Regions from separate parts of the Nocardiopsis oceanisediminis genome, predicted to be linked through region 3. Evidence: predicted binding sites of a transcription regulator. Region 3 holds the regulator's gene; each other region holds the start of a gene.
The links. Region 3 encodes LexA, which represses DNA repair genes until DNA is damaged. Its sites were predicted from a motif close to TCGAACANNTGTTCGA; they were not measured.
Positions count from the first base shown of each region.

Region 1: a site for LexA is predicted at 3,749-3,764, ahead of J0910_RS09795 (DUF6504 family protein). Genes of this name have one in related genera too.
Region 2: a site for LexA is predicted at 3,563-3,578, ahead of recA (recombinase RecA). Genes of this name have one in related genera too.

Region 1 covers NZ_JAFMZJ010000001.1:2,174,553-2,180,046, forward strand. Annotated here, with positions in the region: gene J0910_RS09780 (SPFH domain-containing protein) at 1-398, shown strand, start outside; gene J0910_RS09785 (quinone oxidoreductase family protein) at 444-1,424, opposite strand; gene J0910_RS09790 (serine/threonine-protein kinase) at 1,495-3,651, opposite strand; gene J0910_RS09795 (DUF6504 family protein) at 3,820-4,098, shown strand; gene J0910_RS09800 (LLM class F420-dependent oxidoreductase) at 4,142-5,161, opposite strand; gene J0910_RS09805 (hypothetical protein) at 5,231-5,494, opposite strand, start outside.
Region 2 covers NZ_JAFMZJ010000001.1:5,427,505-5,432,998, reverse strand. Annotated here, with positions in the region: gene J0910_RS23705 (extracellular solute-binding protein) at 1-29, opposite strand, end outside; gene J0910_RS23700 (ROK family transcriptional regulator) at 296-1,501, shown strand; gene J0910_RS23695 (DUF5957 family protein) at 1,836-2,060, shown strand; gene J0910_RS23690 (MFS transporter) at 2,200-3,333, shown strand; gene J0910_RS23685 (DUF3046 domain-containing protein) at 3,330-3,524, shown strand; gene recA (recombinase RecA) at 3,758-4,900, shown strand; gene J0910_RS23675 (regulatory protein RecX) at 4,893-5,447, shown strand.
Region 3 covers NZ_JAFMZJ010000001.1:2,311,693-2,317,186, forward strand. Annotated here, with positions in the region: gene J0910_RS10355 (alpha/beta hydrolase family protein) at 1-293, opposite strand, end outside; gene lexA (transcriptional repressor LexA) at 481-1,248, opposite strand; gene J0910_RS10365 (LysM peptidoglycan-binding domain-containing protein) at 1,512-2,027, shown strand; gene nrdR (transcriptional regulator NrdR) at 2,373-2,852, shown strand; gene J0910_RS10375 (vitamin B12-dependent ribonucleotide reductase) at 2,953-5,494, shown strand, end outside.

The DNA.
Region 1 (5,494 bases), 140 kb from region 3:
AGCGGGTCTTCCGGGCGGTGCACCAGAACGACGCCGACCCCAAGCTCCTCGCTTACAAGTACCTGGAGACCCTGCCGCACCTGGCCAACGGCGAGGGCAACACGTTCTGGGTGATCCCCGGCGAGCTCACCTCGGCGATCCAGAACGTCACCAAGGCCTTCTCCGGCGAGTCCGGCGGGTCGGCCGCGGGGCCGCCCTCCCAGGGCGACGGCCGCGGCGAGGGCGGGGAGCTGGAGGGGACCGGCACCCCCGAGCTCACCTCCGGCGACGACGGGGCGCGGGACGCCGCCGAGCAGGCCGCGGAGAGCGCGGCCGCCGCGGTGGAGAACGCCCGCCAGGCGGCCGAGGCCGCGGCGGCCGGCGGAGCCGTCCCCGAGCAGGGGCGCACCGGGCAGTGACGCCGCCCGGGGCCGCGCGGGCGCCCGCGCGGCCCCGGGCCCGGGTCAGTCCCGGGTGCGCAGCACCAGCTTGCCGGTGGTGCGGCGGGAGGCGAGGTCCTGCTGGGCGCGGGCCGCCTCGGCCAGCGGATAGCGGCCGCCGATGCGCACGTCCAGGTCGCCCCGGCCGACCATGCCGAACACGGCGGCGGCCCGGTCCAGCAGCTCGGCGCGGTCCGCGGTGTAGTGCGCCAGCGAGGGCCGGGTGAGGAAGAGCGCGCCCGCCCCGTTCAGCCGCTGCGGGTCGAACGCCGGGACCGGGCCGCTGGACTGGCCGAACAGCACCAGCATGCCGCGCCGGCGCAGCGCGCCCAGGCTGGCCTCGAAGGTCGAGGCGCCCACCCCGTCGTAGACCACCGGCACCCCGGCCCCGCCGGTCATCCCGCGCACCGCCGCCGCCACGTCGGCGCCCGGCTCGCCGTACCGGACGACCTCGTCGGCCCCGGCCGCGCGGGCCAGCTCCTCCTTGGCCGGGGTGGAGACGGTGCCGATCACCCGGGCCCCGCGGAGCTTGGCCATCTGCACCAGCAGCAGGCCGGTGCCGCCGGCCGCGGCGTGCACCAGCACCGTGTCGCCCTCGCGGACCGGGTAGGTGGAGTGCGTCAGGTAGTGCGCGGTCATGCCCTGCAGCAGCACGGCCGCGGCCTGCTCGGCGCCGACCCCCTCGGGGACCGGCACCACCCGGTCGGCGCGGACCACCGCCCGCTCGGCGTAGCCGCCGGGCTCCCCGGTCCAGCCGACCGGCTGCCCCACCGCCAGGCCGGTGACGCCCGCGCCGAGGGCGGCGACGGTGCCCGCCGCCTCCACGCCGGGGACCAGCGGCATCGGCATCGGGTACAGGCCGCTGCGCTGGTAGATGTCGATGAAGTTGACGCCGGCCGCCGCCACGTCCACGGCGACCTCGCCGGGGCCCGGCTCGGGCGGGTCGGCCTCGGTGAGCCGGAGCGCCTCCGGCCCGCCCGGTTCCTCGATGGTGATCGCGCGCATGCCGTCTCCCTTCCCGGCCGGGCCCCGGCCGCCCGGAAGGCGGTGCGGAGGCCCGTTCCCCGGCGGTGGTCTACTCGTCGTCGGAGGGCGACTCGGAGGGCGTCGCCTCGGTGGACGGCGCCGTCTCGGTGAACTCGATGTCGTCGTAGTAGGCGATGGCGTCGCCGCCGCTGCCCCCGCCGGTGCGCTGAACCGCCACCCCGGCGCCGGTCCCCAGGATGGGGGTGGTGTCCTCGGCCTCGCCGACGTACTCGTCGTTCACCCAGGCGCGGACGGTGATCGTGCCGTCCTCCGGGTCGGCCTCGGGGTCGGGCAGGTCGCGGTCGCAGGTGACCTGGAGCCGGTTGACGGCCTCCTTCCCGGTGTCGAAGCCGGGCACCTCGGAGGTCTTGAACAGCGTCCCCGACCCGTCGGTCCCGTCGTTGCGCCGGATGAGCAGCTCGCCGCCGTCCTTGCGGACCAGGACCTCGTACTGGCGGTAGTCGTCCTCGTAGTCGTCCTCCGCGGCGTCGTAGCCGAAGCAGAACATGCCGGCCTGTGCGTAGTCCGGTCCGCTCTGCCAGCTCAGGCCGACGCTCATGCCCAGGTGGACCGGGCGCTCCCCGCTGTAGGGGGCCCAGGCCTGCATGGACGGCTCGTCCTCGGTGGCGCGGACGGCGAACTGCTTGTCGATGTGGCCGAAGTCGCTGTCCTCCTCGAACTCCGGGCTGTACTCGTCGGTCCACGTCGTGGCGCCGCTGTCGAAGTCCTCCTGGTAGATCACGTCGGCCTCGGAGGGGAACTCCGGGTCGGCGGTCAGGTAGAGCGCGGTCGCTCCGGCCAGCACCAGGACCAGGCCCGCGGCGCCGCCGATGAGCAGCGTGCGCCGGCCCGGCCGCTTCTTCCCGCCGGGGGCGCCCGGCGGGACCGGGCCGGGAGGCGCGCCGGGGCCGTCCGGCCCCCCCGGCCCGCCGGGGCCGGCGCCGAACTGCGCGGGCTGCCCGTACGGGGGCGAGGGGCGGCCCGGGGCGAAGCCCGGCTGCGGACCGGACGGGGGGAGGCCGGGGCCGTGGCCGGGCTGCGGGCCGCCCATCGGGCCGTACGGTCCGGGCTGCTGCGCGGGGACGCCGTAGCCGCCCGGCTGCGGGCCGGACGGCACCTGGCCCTGCGGCGGGGCGTAGGGGCGGGTGGGCGGGGCGCCCGGCGACTCCTGCGGCGGGACCGCCGCGGCGGGCTCGGCCCCCATGGCGGCGGTCGGCACCGAGCCCAGGTCGGTGGTGGCCCCCGGGGTGCCGGCGGCCGGAGTGCCGCCCTCGCCGGGCGGGGGCGGCAGCGCCGCCGCGGTCCCCACCGGCCGCGGGGTGGACGGCGGCGTCCAGGAGCGGACCACGGTCCGGTCCACCACCGAGTCGCTCGGGTTCTCCTGCCCGACCAGCCGGTTGAGCAGCTGCTGGGCGGTGGGCCGGCCGGCCGGGTCCTTGTCCAGCGCCCGCTCGACCAGCTCCTTGAGCGAGGGGTCCAGCCCCTCCAGGTTCGGCGCCATCGAGGCGATCTGGTGCAGCACCGCCGGGACCGAGGGCCCGTCGAACGGGGTCCGGCCGGTGCCGGCGAAGGCGACCAGGCAGCCCCAGGAGAAGATGTCGGAGGCCGGGGTGATGTCCTTGCCCTCGATCAGCTCCGGGGCGAGGTAGGCCGGGGTGCCCATGAGCTGGCTGGAGCGGGTCACCGCGCCGTCGTCCTCCATGGCCCGCGCGATGCCGAAGTCGATCACCTTGGGGCCGACCGTGGAGAGCAGCACGTTGGCGGGCTTGAGGTCGCGGTGGATGACGCCGGCGCCGTGGATCGCGGTGAGCGCCGCGGCGACCCCCATGGCCAGGCCGTCCAGGGTGCCGCCGGCCATCGGTCCGTCGGCGTCGATGGCCTCGGCCAGGTTGGGGCCGGAGACGTATTCGGAGACGATGAAGAGCGGCTCGCCCTCCAGGCGGGCGTCGAGCACTCCGGCGGTGGAGAACCGGGCGACACTGCGGGCGGAGGAGACCTCCCGGGCGAAGCGGCGCCGGAAGGCCTCGTCGTCGGCGAGGTCGGGGTGGATCAGCTTCACCGCGACCTTCTGCCCCGAGGGGTTCTGCGCGAGGTAGACCGTGCCCATGCCGCCCCGGCCCAGCCGGCCGATGATCCGGTAGTCGCCGAGCTCGCGGGGGTCGCCGGTGCGGAGGGGTCTGGCGCTGTCGTGCCCGTTTGACGTCACAGTGTCGAAGTCCTTCGTGGATCGCGCGATTCGCCGTCACAGAGTACCGATGAGGCGCCCGGCCCGGCATCCGGGATCGGCCACGGTCCGCTACCATGGGAACACGTGTTCGAACGCCTGCCCTTCCCCGCAGGCCTGCCCGTCGTCGTGTACAGGTACGTGAGGAGGATGGCGGTGTCCGCTGTGTACGGTGTCCGGATCGATGTCGTCGAGGAGGGCGGCAGACCGGTGCGCTTCACCTGGAACGGGCGGGTCTACGCGGTGCGCCGGGTGATCGACCACTGGGTGACGCTCCGGGCCGACCACGCCGCGGCCGCGGGCGGCCGCGGCGTCCCGCAGCGCCGCCACTGGCGGGTCGAGGCGGGATCGGACCGCGCCCCCGGGGTCTTCGAGCTCCGCTACGAGTCCCTGGGCGACGAGTGGACCCTGGCCCGGGTGGTGGAGTGAGGGTGCGGGCACCGGGCGGGCGCGCGGCGGGGCCCCGCCGCGCTCAGCCGAGCACCATGTCCCGCAGGGCGCGCAGGGTGGGCTCGTCGCGCACCCCCGCCACCAGCAGCGTGCCGACCGGGGAGGCGCGCCAGGCGGCCAGCCGCTCGGCGATCCGGGGGAGCGGGCCGGCCAGGGTGAGGCCGTCGGCGAGCTCGTCCGGCACCGCCTCGACCGCCTCGGCCCGGCGCCCGGCGAGGAAGAGCTCCTGGACCTTGTGCGCCTCCTCCTCGAACCCCATCCGGACGAACACGTCGAGGTGGAAGTTGCTGCTCCGGGCCCCCATGCCGCCGATGTAGAAGGCGATCGGGGCCTTGGCGGCGCGCAGCGCGGCGGCGGTGTCCCGGGCGTGCAGCACGCTCACCGTGCAGGCGATGTCGAACCCCTCGGGGGCGCCGGCCAGCGCGTCGGCGTACAGCCCCGGGCTGATCCCGGGGTGGTAGAACATCGGCACCCAGCCGTCGGCGGCCTCCGCGGCCAGCGCCACGTTCCGCGGCCCCTCCGCGCCCAGGTAGACCGGGATGTCCGGGCGGAGCGGCCGGGTGATCGACTTCAGCGGCCGGCCCAGCCCGGAGCCGCCGGGCAGCGGCAGCGGGTAGTGCGGGCCGGCGCTGGCCACGGGGGCCTCCCTGCGCCACACCTGCCGCATGATGTCCAGGTACTCCCGGGTGCGCTGCAGCGGGCGCGGGAACGGGCGGCCGTACCACCCCTCCACCACCTGCGGCCCGGACACCCCGATGCCCAGCCGCAGCCGCCCGCCGGACAGGTGGTCCAGGGTGAGCGCGTGCATGGCGGTGGCCACCGGGGTGCGCGCCGAGATCTGCGCGATGGCGGTGCCCAGCCCGATCCGCTCGGTCCGGGCCCCGTACCAGGTCAGCGGGGTGAAGGCGTCGGAGCCGTAGGCCTCTGCGGTCCACACCGAGTCGTAGCCGAGCGCTTCCGCCGCGCGGACCGCCTCGGTCGCGTCGTCGGCTCCGGCGCCCCAGTAGCCCAGGGCCAGGCCGATCCGCATGTCCGTCGCCATGGCGGCTCCCCTCGGTGTGCGGGCCTGCCGCGCATGGTAGAACGCGTTTCAGTCCGGCGGAAGGGCCGGTCAGTCTCCGCCGCCGCCACCCCCGTCGCCTCCGCCGCCCCCGCTGCCCCCGTCGCCTCCGCCTCCGTCGCCGCCGAACAGGCCGCCCCACCCGCCGCCGTCGCCGCCGGACGCACCGCCGCGGTCCGACCGGTCGTCGCCGGCGGTGTAGGCGCCGCCTCCTCCGTCGCCGCCGTACCGGGTGCGCCGCGGCCGCCCGGTCGGCCGCCGCGATGACCGCGCGTCCATCAAGACGCCGACGATCACCAGAACGATCATCACCAC
Region 2 (5,494 bases), 3.1 Mb from region 3:
GAGGCGGCCGCGATCTTCGGGAATCTCACTCGTTCTCTCCCTTCACGCGTCGCCACGCGTGCGCCGTCGCGTCGGTGAAGACGCCCCCCGGTCATCTCTGGGTCGGCTACGAACGCTGTGCGGGCTTCGTGTTCGGTGCGGGGGTGTGCTGATATAGCACTCGTGCATCCGCTGGTTCCGCTCTCCGACGCCGCCCGGCAGCGGGCGGGGGCGCCCGGAAAACGAGACCTGGTTCACGTTGGCGCTAAACTAACAGGAAACTTTCCTAACTAATAGGGACGGGGGTGTCACGGTTATGTCTCGGCGTCCGGGGACTCCGCGGCTGCTGAGGCAGCTGAACGACCGTGCCGCACTGGAGCTGCTGCTGGCGTCGGGACCGCTGACGCGGACCCGGCTCGGCCAGGAGACCGGGCTGTCCAAGGTCACCGCATCGCAGCTGCTCGCCCGGCTGGAGGAGCGCGGCCTGGTGCAGGTGGTGGGCAGCCAGGCCGGCGGCCGCGGGCCCAACGCCGCGCTGTACGCCGTGGTCCCCTCCAGCGCCTACGCGGTGGCGCTGGACGTCAGCGCGACCGAGGTCGACATCGTGCTGGCCGACGTCTCCGGCACCGTCGTCGCTCAGGACTCGGTGGACCCGACGGCCGCCCCCGACCCGGTCGGCGCGGTCTGCTCCGCCGTCACCGGCCTGATCGAACGGGCCGGCGTGCCCCGGGGCAGGCTGCACGCCTGCGTCATCGGCACCCCCGGCGTGGTCGACCCCCGGACCGGGGCGGTCCGCTTCTCCTTCGACCTGCACGCCTGGCTGGAGGGCGTGTTCGACGCGCTCGGCTCCGAGCTGGACCGCCCGGTCGCGATAGAGAACGACGTCAACCTGGCCGCGCTGGCCGAGCACGCCGAGGGCGCCGCCGAAGAGGTCTCCGACTTCGTGCTGATGTGGCTGGGCCGCGGGGTCGGGATGGCCATCGTGCTCAACGACCGGGTCCACAACGGCCGCTCCGGCGGGGCCGGGGAGATCGGCTACCTCCCGGTCCCCGGCGCCCCGCTCCCGGGCGACGTCGGCCTGCCCGGCGGCTACCAGTCGCTCCGCACCGCGGAGGGCACCATCGCACACGGCTTCCAGTCGCTGGTCAACGCCCGGGAGATCGTGGTGCTCGGCAACGGGCACGGCTTCGAGGGGGGCACCGCGGCCGAGGTGATCGCCGCGGCGCGCAAGGCCGGGTCCGGCGGCGACGCCTTCCTCGACGAGCTCGCCGAGCGGATCGCCCTCGGCGTCGCCACGGTCAGCGTGGTGCTCGACCCGGGCCTGGCGGTGCTCGCCGGGGCCGTGGCCGAGGCCGGCGGCGACGACCTCGCCCGCCGGGTGGCCGCCGCGGTCCCCCGGGTCGCCCCCAACGCCCCCGACGTCGCGATCGGCCAGGTGCCCGACCCCGTCCTGCGCGGCGCCCTGCTGCTCGCCGTGCAGAACGCCCGCGAGGAGCTGTTCGCCGCCACGGCGGAGGAGTAGCCCGCCTGCGCAACCGGCCGTCCGCCGCCCCCGGCCCCGGAGCGGCCGCCTCCGCCCGGCCGGCCGGGTCTCCCGAGGGCGGTCCACCGCACCGCGCGGGGCGCCCGTCCGCTCCCCGCCGGGCGGCGCCGCGCGGGTCCGGCGGGGCTCCGGCTCGGTATCCGGCCCGCGGCGCGTACCCCGGAGGATGCAGGGCGGGTTCGCCCGTGCGGCGGACGCGGGGCGCGCGGACCGCTCCCTAGTGTCGCGGTGGAAAGGCCCCGCACGCCAGGGAACCGCCCCTCCGGGGCCCCGGGGAGGTAAGGGGCGGCACGGGAACGGAAGGGGAGCGGAGATGAGGATCCTCGGCGCCGCCGCGGCCGGGCTGTTCGGCGGATGGCTGCTGGGCTTCCTGCTGTCCAGTGCGGTGCACATGGCGCTGCACTACACCGGCGGCGGGTCCGACGGGACCGGTGCGGCGGTCGCGGTGGGGCTGGTGCCCTACGCGACGGCGCTCATCGGGGCGGTGGCGGTCCCGGTCATCGCGGCGAAGCGGCCGGAGGAGGGCGACGACCGGTAGCGGCCTTGTCCGCCGCACGGGGGCGGCCTATCCTCGGACCATGTTCCGGCGATGTTGATCCCGCCCCGAGGCGCGGACGGCGCGCAGCCTCTACGGCTACGCGCTCCTCACCGACCTCGTCCTGCTCTACCCGCTGTACGTGCTGCTCTTCGCCGACAGCGGGCTCTCCACCGGGCAGATCTCCGCGCTGCTGATCCTGTGGTCGGTCGCGGTCTCGGCCCTCGAAGTGCCCACCGGCGTGCTCGCCGACATCCTTCCGCGCCGCGCGCTGCTCACCGCCGCCCCGCTGTTCTCCGCCGCCGCCTTCGCACTGTGGACACTGGTCCCGGCCTACCCCGCCTTCGCCGCCGGCTTCGTGCTCTGGGCGGTCGGCCTCGCACTGGTCTCCGGCACGCTGCAGGCGCTGGTCCACGACGAACTGGCGGCGGCCGGCGCGGCCGGGGCCTACGCCCGGCTGATCGGGCGCTCCCGGGCGCTGGGCACCGCCGCGACCGCGGTCTCCACCGCGCTGGCCGCCCCGGTGATGGCGGCCGGCGGCTACCTCGCGGTCGGCGCCGGCAGCGTGCTGGCGATGCTCGCGGCGGCCCTGGTGGCGCTCACCTTCCCCCGGGCGCGGCGGACCCCCGGCCCGGAGGGGGGCGGGGAGGGCGCCGCCCCGGCGGCCGGCCCCTGGCGGCGGCGGTACGCGGCGGTGCTCGGCGCCGCGCTGGGCGAGGCGCGCCGCTCGGCGGCGGTGCGCACCGGGCTGCTCGCGATGGCGGTGCTGATGGGCGCGACCGCGCTGGACGAGTTCCTGCCGCTGCTCGCCGCCTCGCTGGCCGCCGGCCCGGCGGCCGTCCCGCTGCTGCTGGTCCCGGCCGCGGTGCTGGCCGCCGCGGGGGAGTGGGCGGCCGGGCGGGGCGCCCGCCGGGCGGCGCCGGTGCTCGCCGCGGCCGCGGTCCTGCTGGCGGCGGGCGCCCTGATCGGGCACCCGGTGGGGATGGTGCTGGTCGGCGCGGCCTTCGGCGCGTTCGAGTGGGCCTCGGTGGCCGCCGAGACCCGGGTGCAGGACGCGGTGGCCGGCCCGGCGCGCGCCACCGTGCTGTCGCTCGGCGGGCTGGGCGCCGAGGCGGTGGCGGTCCTGGCCTGCGCCGGCTACGGGCTGGGCTCCCAGGCGGCCGGCCCGGGGGTGCTGTTCGCGCTGGCCGCCCCGGTGTTCCTGCTGATCGCCCCGGTGCTGCGGGTCCGCACCGGCCCCGGCCGCGCCCGGCGGGGCCGATACTGGAGGCGATGAGACTGACACTTTTCTGGGAGCGGATGTACGAGCAGTTCGGCGAGGCCTACGCGGAGAGCCTGGCCCAGGACTACGTGATCGACGGGCTGGGGTCGCGGACGGTCCGCCAGGCGCTCGCCGACGGGATCGCCGCCAAAGAGGTGTGGCGCCGCGTCTGCGAGACCTTCGACCTGCCGGAGGCGGTCCGGTAGCGGCCGGGGGCGCGCCGATCGTGCGGAGGTGCCGGTAATCGAACAGAAGTTCGGGTAGGCTTGTCGGTGACACCGGGGCCCGCGAGAGTGGTCGAAGACACGCGGCGCGCATACGTCCGACGCCGCGCCCCCGGCCGTCCACAGGTGGCGGAAGCCGTCGTGAAATGTCACGGCGAGGGCGTAGCGTCACTTCCGAGATGAAGAAGAAGACACCGACCCAACAGGGGTTCCCCGTGGCAGCTGCTGACAGAGACAAGGCTCTCGAGACCGCGCTCGCGCAGATCGAGCGCCAGTTCGGCAAGGGGTCCGTCATGCGCCTCGGCGATGACGACCGCCCGCCGATCCAGTCCATTCCGACCGGTGCCATCGCGTTGGACGTCGCCCTGGGCATCGGGGGCATCCCGCGGGGCCGCATCGTCGAGGTCTACGGCCCGGAGAGCAGCGGTAAGACCACCGTCGCGCTGCACGCGGTCGCCAACGCCCAGCGCGAGGGCGGCATCGCCGCCTTCATCGACGCCGAGCACGCCCTGGACCCCGAGTACGCCAAGAAGATCGGCGTGAACACCGACGACCTCCTGCTCTCCCAGCCGGACACCGGCGAGCAGGCGCTGGAGATCGCCGACATGCTGATCCGCTCCGGCGCGGTCTCCATCCTGGTGGTCGACTCGGTCGCGGCCCTGGTGCCGCGGGCCGAGATCGAGGGCGAGATGGGCGACAGCCACGTCGGCCTGCAGGCCCGCCTGATGTCCCAGGCGCTGCGCAAGATCGCCGGCGCGCTGCACCAGACCAACACCACCGCGATCTTCATCAACCAGCTCCGGGAGAAGGTCGGCGTGATGTTCGGCTCCCCGGAGACCACCACCGGTGGCCGGGCGCTGAAGTTCTACTCCTCGGTCCGGCTGGACGTCCGCCGGATCGAGACGCTCAAGGACGGCACCGACGCGGTCGGCAACCGGACCCGGGTCAAGGTCGTGAAGAACAAGACCGCCCCGCCGTTCAAGCAGGCCGAGTTCGACATCCTGTACGGCGTCGGCATCTCCCGCGAGGGCGGCCTGATCGACCTCGGCGTGGAGAACGGCATCGTGCGCAAGTCCGGCGCCTGGTACACCTACGAGGGCACCCAGCTGGGCCAGGGCAAGGAGAACGCCCGCAACTTCCTGCGGGACAACTCCGACATGGCGCTGGAGATCGAGAAGAAGATCAAGGAGAAGCTCGGCGTCCCGATGAAGGGGGACGACTCCGCCTCGCCGGCCGCCGACGCCGCGGCCAAGGAGCCGGTCAAGGAACCGGAGAAGGAGAAGGAGCCCGCCGCCGCGGTCCCGGCCGCCGCCAAGCGCGGAGCCAAGGCCAAGACCGCCGCCGCGACGGATGCCTGAGCCGCACTCCGAGTCCGGCTCCCCCGCCGAGGGGGAGCACCACGAGCACGCCCCCGAGGCCCGGGCGCGCATCGTCTGCCTGCGGATGCTGGCCACCGCACCGCGGACCCGCGCGCAGCTGGCCGAGGCGCTGCAGCGGCGCGGCATCGACGACCGCGTCGCGGAGACCGTGCTGGGCCGCTTCGGTGAAGTGGGGCTGATCGACGACGAGGCCTTCGCCGCCGCCTGGGTGGAGTCCCGGCACACCGGTCGGGGACTGGGCCGCCGCGCCCTCGCCGCCGAGCTGCGCCGGCGCGGGGTCGCCGCGGAGACGGTCCAGGCCGCCGTGGACGACCTCAGCGCCGACCGGGAGGAGCAGACCGCCCGCGAACTGGTCCGCCGCAAGCTCGCCGCCACCCGGGGCAAGGACGACGCGGTCCGGGTGCGCCGGGTGATGGGCATGCTGGCCCGCCGGGGCTTCCCGGGCGGGACGGCCTACCGGCTGGTCCGCGAGGAACTGGAGGCGGAGGGCTCCGACCTGGAGCTGCCCGACCCGGACCTGGGCTGACCGCCGGGCACCGGCCCGATCGTGATCGTTCAGTGATCAACTATCTC
Region 3 (5,494 bases):
CGGTCGGTGGGGCCGCTGCCGGAGACGATCAGCGCGGCCGGCACCTTCCCCCCGTCGGCCCCGGGCGGCAGTGCGAAGGTGCCGAACAGGGTGTCCGGGCCGCTGCCGAAGCGGACGTCCCGCTCGACCGGTGCGACGCCGGGCGGGGCGGCCTGCTCCGCGCCGGTCCCGCCGGGGACGCAGCCCGCGGCCAGCAGCGCGGCCGCGGCGGCGGCCGCGATGCGCGGCGGGGTCCGGCGGGCGCCCCGGTGCGGCGGGCGCGGTCGGGAGGGGAGGAGCGGCGGCCAAGGCATGCCCCTACCGTACGGGGCTCCGGGGGAGCGGCGTACGGCGGAGGCCCGGCGGCCCCGCCGTCCGGCGCGCATCGCGCGGGGCCGCCCCGGAGGTCACCGCGGGGTGACGGAAGGGGAACGATCCCGCGGCCGGAGGCGGAAGGTCACGGGGGCGTTCCGAAGCGAGGCGAAGTCGTTACCGCGGCCGCTACATGCGGCGCATCACCGCGACGACCTTGCCGAGGATGGTGGCCTCGTCGCCGTCGATCGGCTCGTAGGCGTCGTTGCGGGGCAGCAGCAGGACGTGGTCGCCGTCGCGCTTGAACACCTTCACGGTGGCCTCGTCGCCGAGCAGGGCGGCCACGATGTCGCCGTTGTTGGCGTCCGGCTGCTGGCGGACGACGACCAGGTCGCCGTCGGTGATGGCGGCGTCGGTCATGGAGTCGCCGACCACGGTGAGCATGAACAGCCGGCCCTCGCCGACGATCTGCTTGGGCAGGGTCAGGACGTCCTCGATGGACTCCTCGGCCAGGATCGGGCCGCCGGCCGCGATCCGGCCCACCACCGGGACGTGCGCGGCGCGCCCCTCCGGGGCCTGCGGCTCGCCCTCCAGCTCGTCCCAGGAGCGCACCGTGGCCTGGCCCGGAATGCGAATTTCCACCGCTCGTGGGCGATTCTGATCGCGGTGAAGATAGCCCTTGCGTTGCAAGACCTTCAGTTGGTGCGCGACACTGGACGGGCTCGACAGGCCCACGGCGTCCCCGATCTCCCGGATGGACGGCGGGTAACCGCGCTGCCGTACGTAGCGGTGGATGCAGTTCAGTACGCTCTGCTGGCGAGCCGTGAGTTTCGGTGCGCCGCTCTGCGTCGCCGCCCCCGCACGCGCGCCCTCCGGCGCCGGGGAGGCGGGGCGCGGGTCGGTGGAGCCGGGCCCGCCCGCGTGAGGTTCCTGCGTTCCGTGGTTCTCCTCCGGCACGGCCGGCCTCCTCGGCGGTGATCTCGCGGTCGTCGCGCGTATGGGCTGTCGGGAGCGTCGAAACCCTCGACCGATGGTGCGGCGGCACCGACCGTGACCGCCCCGCTCGCGGGCCGCGCCGGTGTCGAGGTAAAGCACGTCCAACGTTACTGCCTGCACATAGCGATATCAAACAAACGTTCGAGATGGTGATGAAAAAATCGCCCGGATACGGTATTAGTCGAACATCAGTTCGATCAGACTGGTGTTCGAAGGGGGCGTCCATGTCCGAAACCGCGCCCGTCCCGCCGGGGGCGCCCGGTGCCGTTCCGCAGATCCCCCGTCCCCGGAGGCCCGCCTCCCCCGGCCCCGCCCTGTACGACTGGGCGGTCGAGATCCCCGAGTGGCACCGCTCCCCGGCGGGTCCGCCCGCCCTGGCCGGGCTGCCCGAGCTGCTGGCCGTCCCCGGCGGGGCGGACGGCGTCCGGGTCCGGCTCACCGCGCGCGGCCGCGTGGTCCTGGTCTCCCTGCTGTGCGCGGTGGCCACCGGTGTGCTGTCGCTGCTGTTCATGACCTCCGCGGCCGCGGGCGCCTCGGGGGCCGGGGCGGCGGCCGGCGCCTTCTTCGGGGCGGCTCCCCCGACGGTGGTCGTCCGGGACGGCGATACGCTTTGGGAGATCGCCGAGCGGGTGCGCCCCGGCGATGACGCGCGGCGCACCGTGCACGAGATCGTCGAGCTCAACGGCCTGCCCGGAACCGAGCTGGAACCCGGTCAGAGGCTGCGGATCCCCGGGGGCTGACCCCACTCCGCGCGCGGGTGTCCATCGTCACGGCGGCGGCCCGCGCCCCGGTGCGACACGCCGGGGCGCGGGCGCTCCCGTCCGGGCTGACCTGCGAAGCCGCCCGGACGCCGCGCGGGGGCTTGCGGTCCTGACCTGCGGCCTCATAGGTTGACCACAAGATCTTGTGCTCGCCTTGGTATGAGTGACCCATAAGTTGTGCTTTAGTGGGTGCAGATCTTCATGGGGCCGTCCGGTGCGCGGACGACGCCGGCGGCCCGGGCGAAACAGTGAGCGGACTCCGCCGCGCACGTCGCGGCGGGAGCCGGCGCGGAAGGGCCGCGGGGCGCAGGGAGGCGTTTCGGCATGCACTGTCCGTTCTGCCGTCATCCGGACAGCCGGGTGATCGACAGCCGGTCCACCGACGACGGCGCGGCGATCCGCCGGCGCCGCTCCTGCCCGGAGTGCGGGCGGCGGTTCACCACGCAGGAGACGGTCCTGCTGATGGTGCAGAAGCGCTCGGGCGTCACCGAGCCCTTCTCCCGGGCCAAGATCGTCGCCGGCGTCCGCCGCGCCTGCCAGGGCCGCCCGGTCACCGAGGACGCGCTGGCCGTGCTGGGCCAGCGGGTGGAGGAGGAGATCCGCTGCCGCGGCCTGGCCGAGGTGCCCGCGCACGAGATCGGTCTGGCCATCCTCGGTCCGCTGCAGGAGCTGGACGAGGTGGCCTACATGCAGTTCGCATCGGTCTACCGGGGCTTCGAGTCGCTCGCCGACTTCGAGGAGGAGATCTCCCGGCTGCGGGCCGAGCGGCAGTCCGCCGGCGTCGGGGACGAGGACGGCGCGTAGCGGTCCCCGGGGCCGCGCGGGGAGAGCAGGAGGGCCCGCCGGGATGCGGGCCGACGGTGGCTCCGGGGGGAGCCCGGACGAGATTTCAGGGGGAGCCGGCATGACGGAGACGACGGGCGCGACGGCGCGCAAGGGCGGCGGCCGCCGCAAGGGGCTGAAGATCGAGCGCATCTTCACCACGCCCGGCGTGCACCCTTACGACGAGGTCGAGTGGGAGCGCCGCGACATCGTCATGACCAACTGGCGGGACGGGTCGGTCAACTTCGAGCAGAAGGGCGTGGAGTTCCCCGCCGCCTGGTCGATGAACGCCACCCAGATCGTCGCCAGCAAGTACTTCCGCGGCGCGGTGGGCACCCCGCAGCGGGAATGGAGCCTCAAGCAGCTCGTCGACCGGGTCGCCGGGATGTACACCCGCACCGGCCGGGAGAACGGCTACTTCGCGACCGACGCCGACGCCGAGGTCTTCGACCACGAGCTGAAGCACGCGCTGGTGCACCAGCTGTTCAGCTTCAACTCGCCGGTCTGGTTCAACGTCGGCACCGCCTCCAGCCAGCAGGTCTCCGCCTGCTTCATCCTGTCGGTGGACGACACCATGGAGTCGATCCTCGACTGGTACAAGGAGGAGGGGATCATCTTCAAGGGCGGCTCCGGCGCCGGGGTCAACCTCTCCCGGATCCGCTCCAGCAAGGAGCTGCTCTCCTCCGGCGGCACCGCCTCGGGCCCGGTCTCGTTCATGCGCGGCGCCGACGCCTCGGCCGGCACCATCAAGTCGGGCGGCGCCACCCGCCGGGCGGCCAAGATGGTCGTGCTCGACGTGGACCACCCCGACATCGAGGAGTTCATCGAGACCAAGGCGCGCGAGGAGCACAAGATCCGCGCGCTGCGCGACGCCGGCTTCGACGTCGACCTGGGCGGCGCGGACATGTTCAGCGTCCAGTACCAGAACGCCAACAACTCGGTGCGGGTCTCCGACTCGTTCATGCGCGCGGTGGAGAGCGGCTCCGGCTTCGGCCTGGTCTCCCGGACCACCGGCGACGCGGTGGACGAGGTGGACGCCCAGCGGCTCTTCCGCTCCATGGCCAAGGCGGCGTGGGAGTGCGCCGACCCGGGCGTGCAGTACGACGACACCATCAACGACTGGCACACCGCGCCGGAGAGCGGCCGGATCACCGCCAGCAACCCCTGCTCGGAGTACGTCCACCTGGACAACTCCTCGTGCAACCTGGCCTCGATCAACCTGCTGAAGTTCCTCGGCGAGGACGGCTCGTTCGACATCGCGAACTTCGCCGCGCTCACCGAGCTGGTCATCACGGCGATGGACATCTCCATCACCTTCGCCGACTTCCCCACCGAGAAGATCGGCGAGACCACCCGGGCCTTCCGCCAGCTCGGCATCGGCTACGCCAACCTGGGCGCGCTGCTGATGGCCACCGGCCACGCCTACGACTCCGACGGGGGCCGCGCGGTCGCCGCCGCGATCACCTCGCTGATGACCGGAACCGCCTACAAGCGCAGCGCGGAGCTGGCCGGCGTGGTCGGCCCCTACGACGGCTACGCCAAGAACGCGGACGCGCACAAGCGGGTGATGCGCAAGCACGCCGCCGCCAACGACGACCTGCGCACCGTCGGCGAGATGGACCGGTCGATCGCCGCGGCCGCCACCGCCGCCTGGCAGGGCTGCCTCAAGACCGGAGAGAAGCACGGCTGGCGCAACGCCCAGGCCAGCCTGCTCGCGCCCACCGGCACCATCGGCTTCATGATGGACTGCGACACCACCGGCATCGAGCCGGACTTCTCGCTGGTCAAGTTCAAGAAGCTGGTCGGCGGCGGCTCCATGCAGATCGTCAACCAGGCGATCCCGCGGGCGCTGGCCACGCTCGGCTACCAGCAGGAGCAGGTCGAGGCCATCGTCGAGTACATCTCGGAGAACGGCCACGTGGTGGACGCCCCCGGGCTGCGCCCGGAGCACTACGAGGTGTTCGACTGCGCCATGGGCCGCCGCTACATCAAGCCGATGGGCCACGTGGAGATGATGGCCGCGGTGCAGCCGTTCCTCTCCGGCGCGATCTCCAAGACGGTGAACGTGCCCGAGGAGGCCACCGTCGAGGACTTCGAGCACATCTACTTCCAGGGCTGGAAGCTCGGCCTGAAGGCGCTCGCGGTCTACCGGGACAACTGCAAGGTCGGCCAGCCGCTCTCCACCGCCGGGAGCGGGGAGAAGAAGGAGGCCGGGCAGGCGCCCGAGCCGCAGGCCGTCGAGGTGAACCGCCCGGTCCGGCGCCGGCTGCCGAAGAAGCGCCCCAGCCAGACCGTGTCGTTCGCGGTCGGCGGCGCCGAGGGGTACATCACCGCGGGCTCCTACCCGGACGACGGCCTCGGCGAGGTCTTCATGAAGCTCGGCAAGCAGGGCTCCACCCTGGCCGGGATCATGGACGCCTTCTCCATCGCGATCTCCATCGCGCTGCAGTACGGGGTCCCGCTGGAGACCTACGTCGAGAAGTTCACCAACATGCGGTTCGAGCCGGCCGGCATGACCGACGACCCGGACATCCGGATGGCCCAGTCGGTGGTCGACTACATCTTCCGCCGCCTGGCCCTGGACCACCTCTCCTTCGAGGAGCGCGCCGACCTGGGCGTGCTCA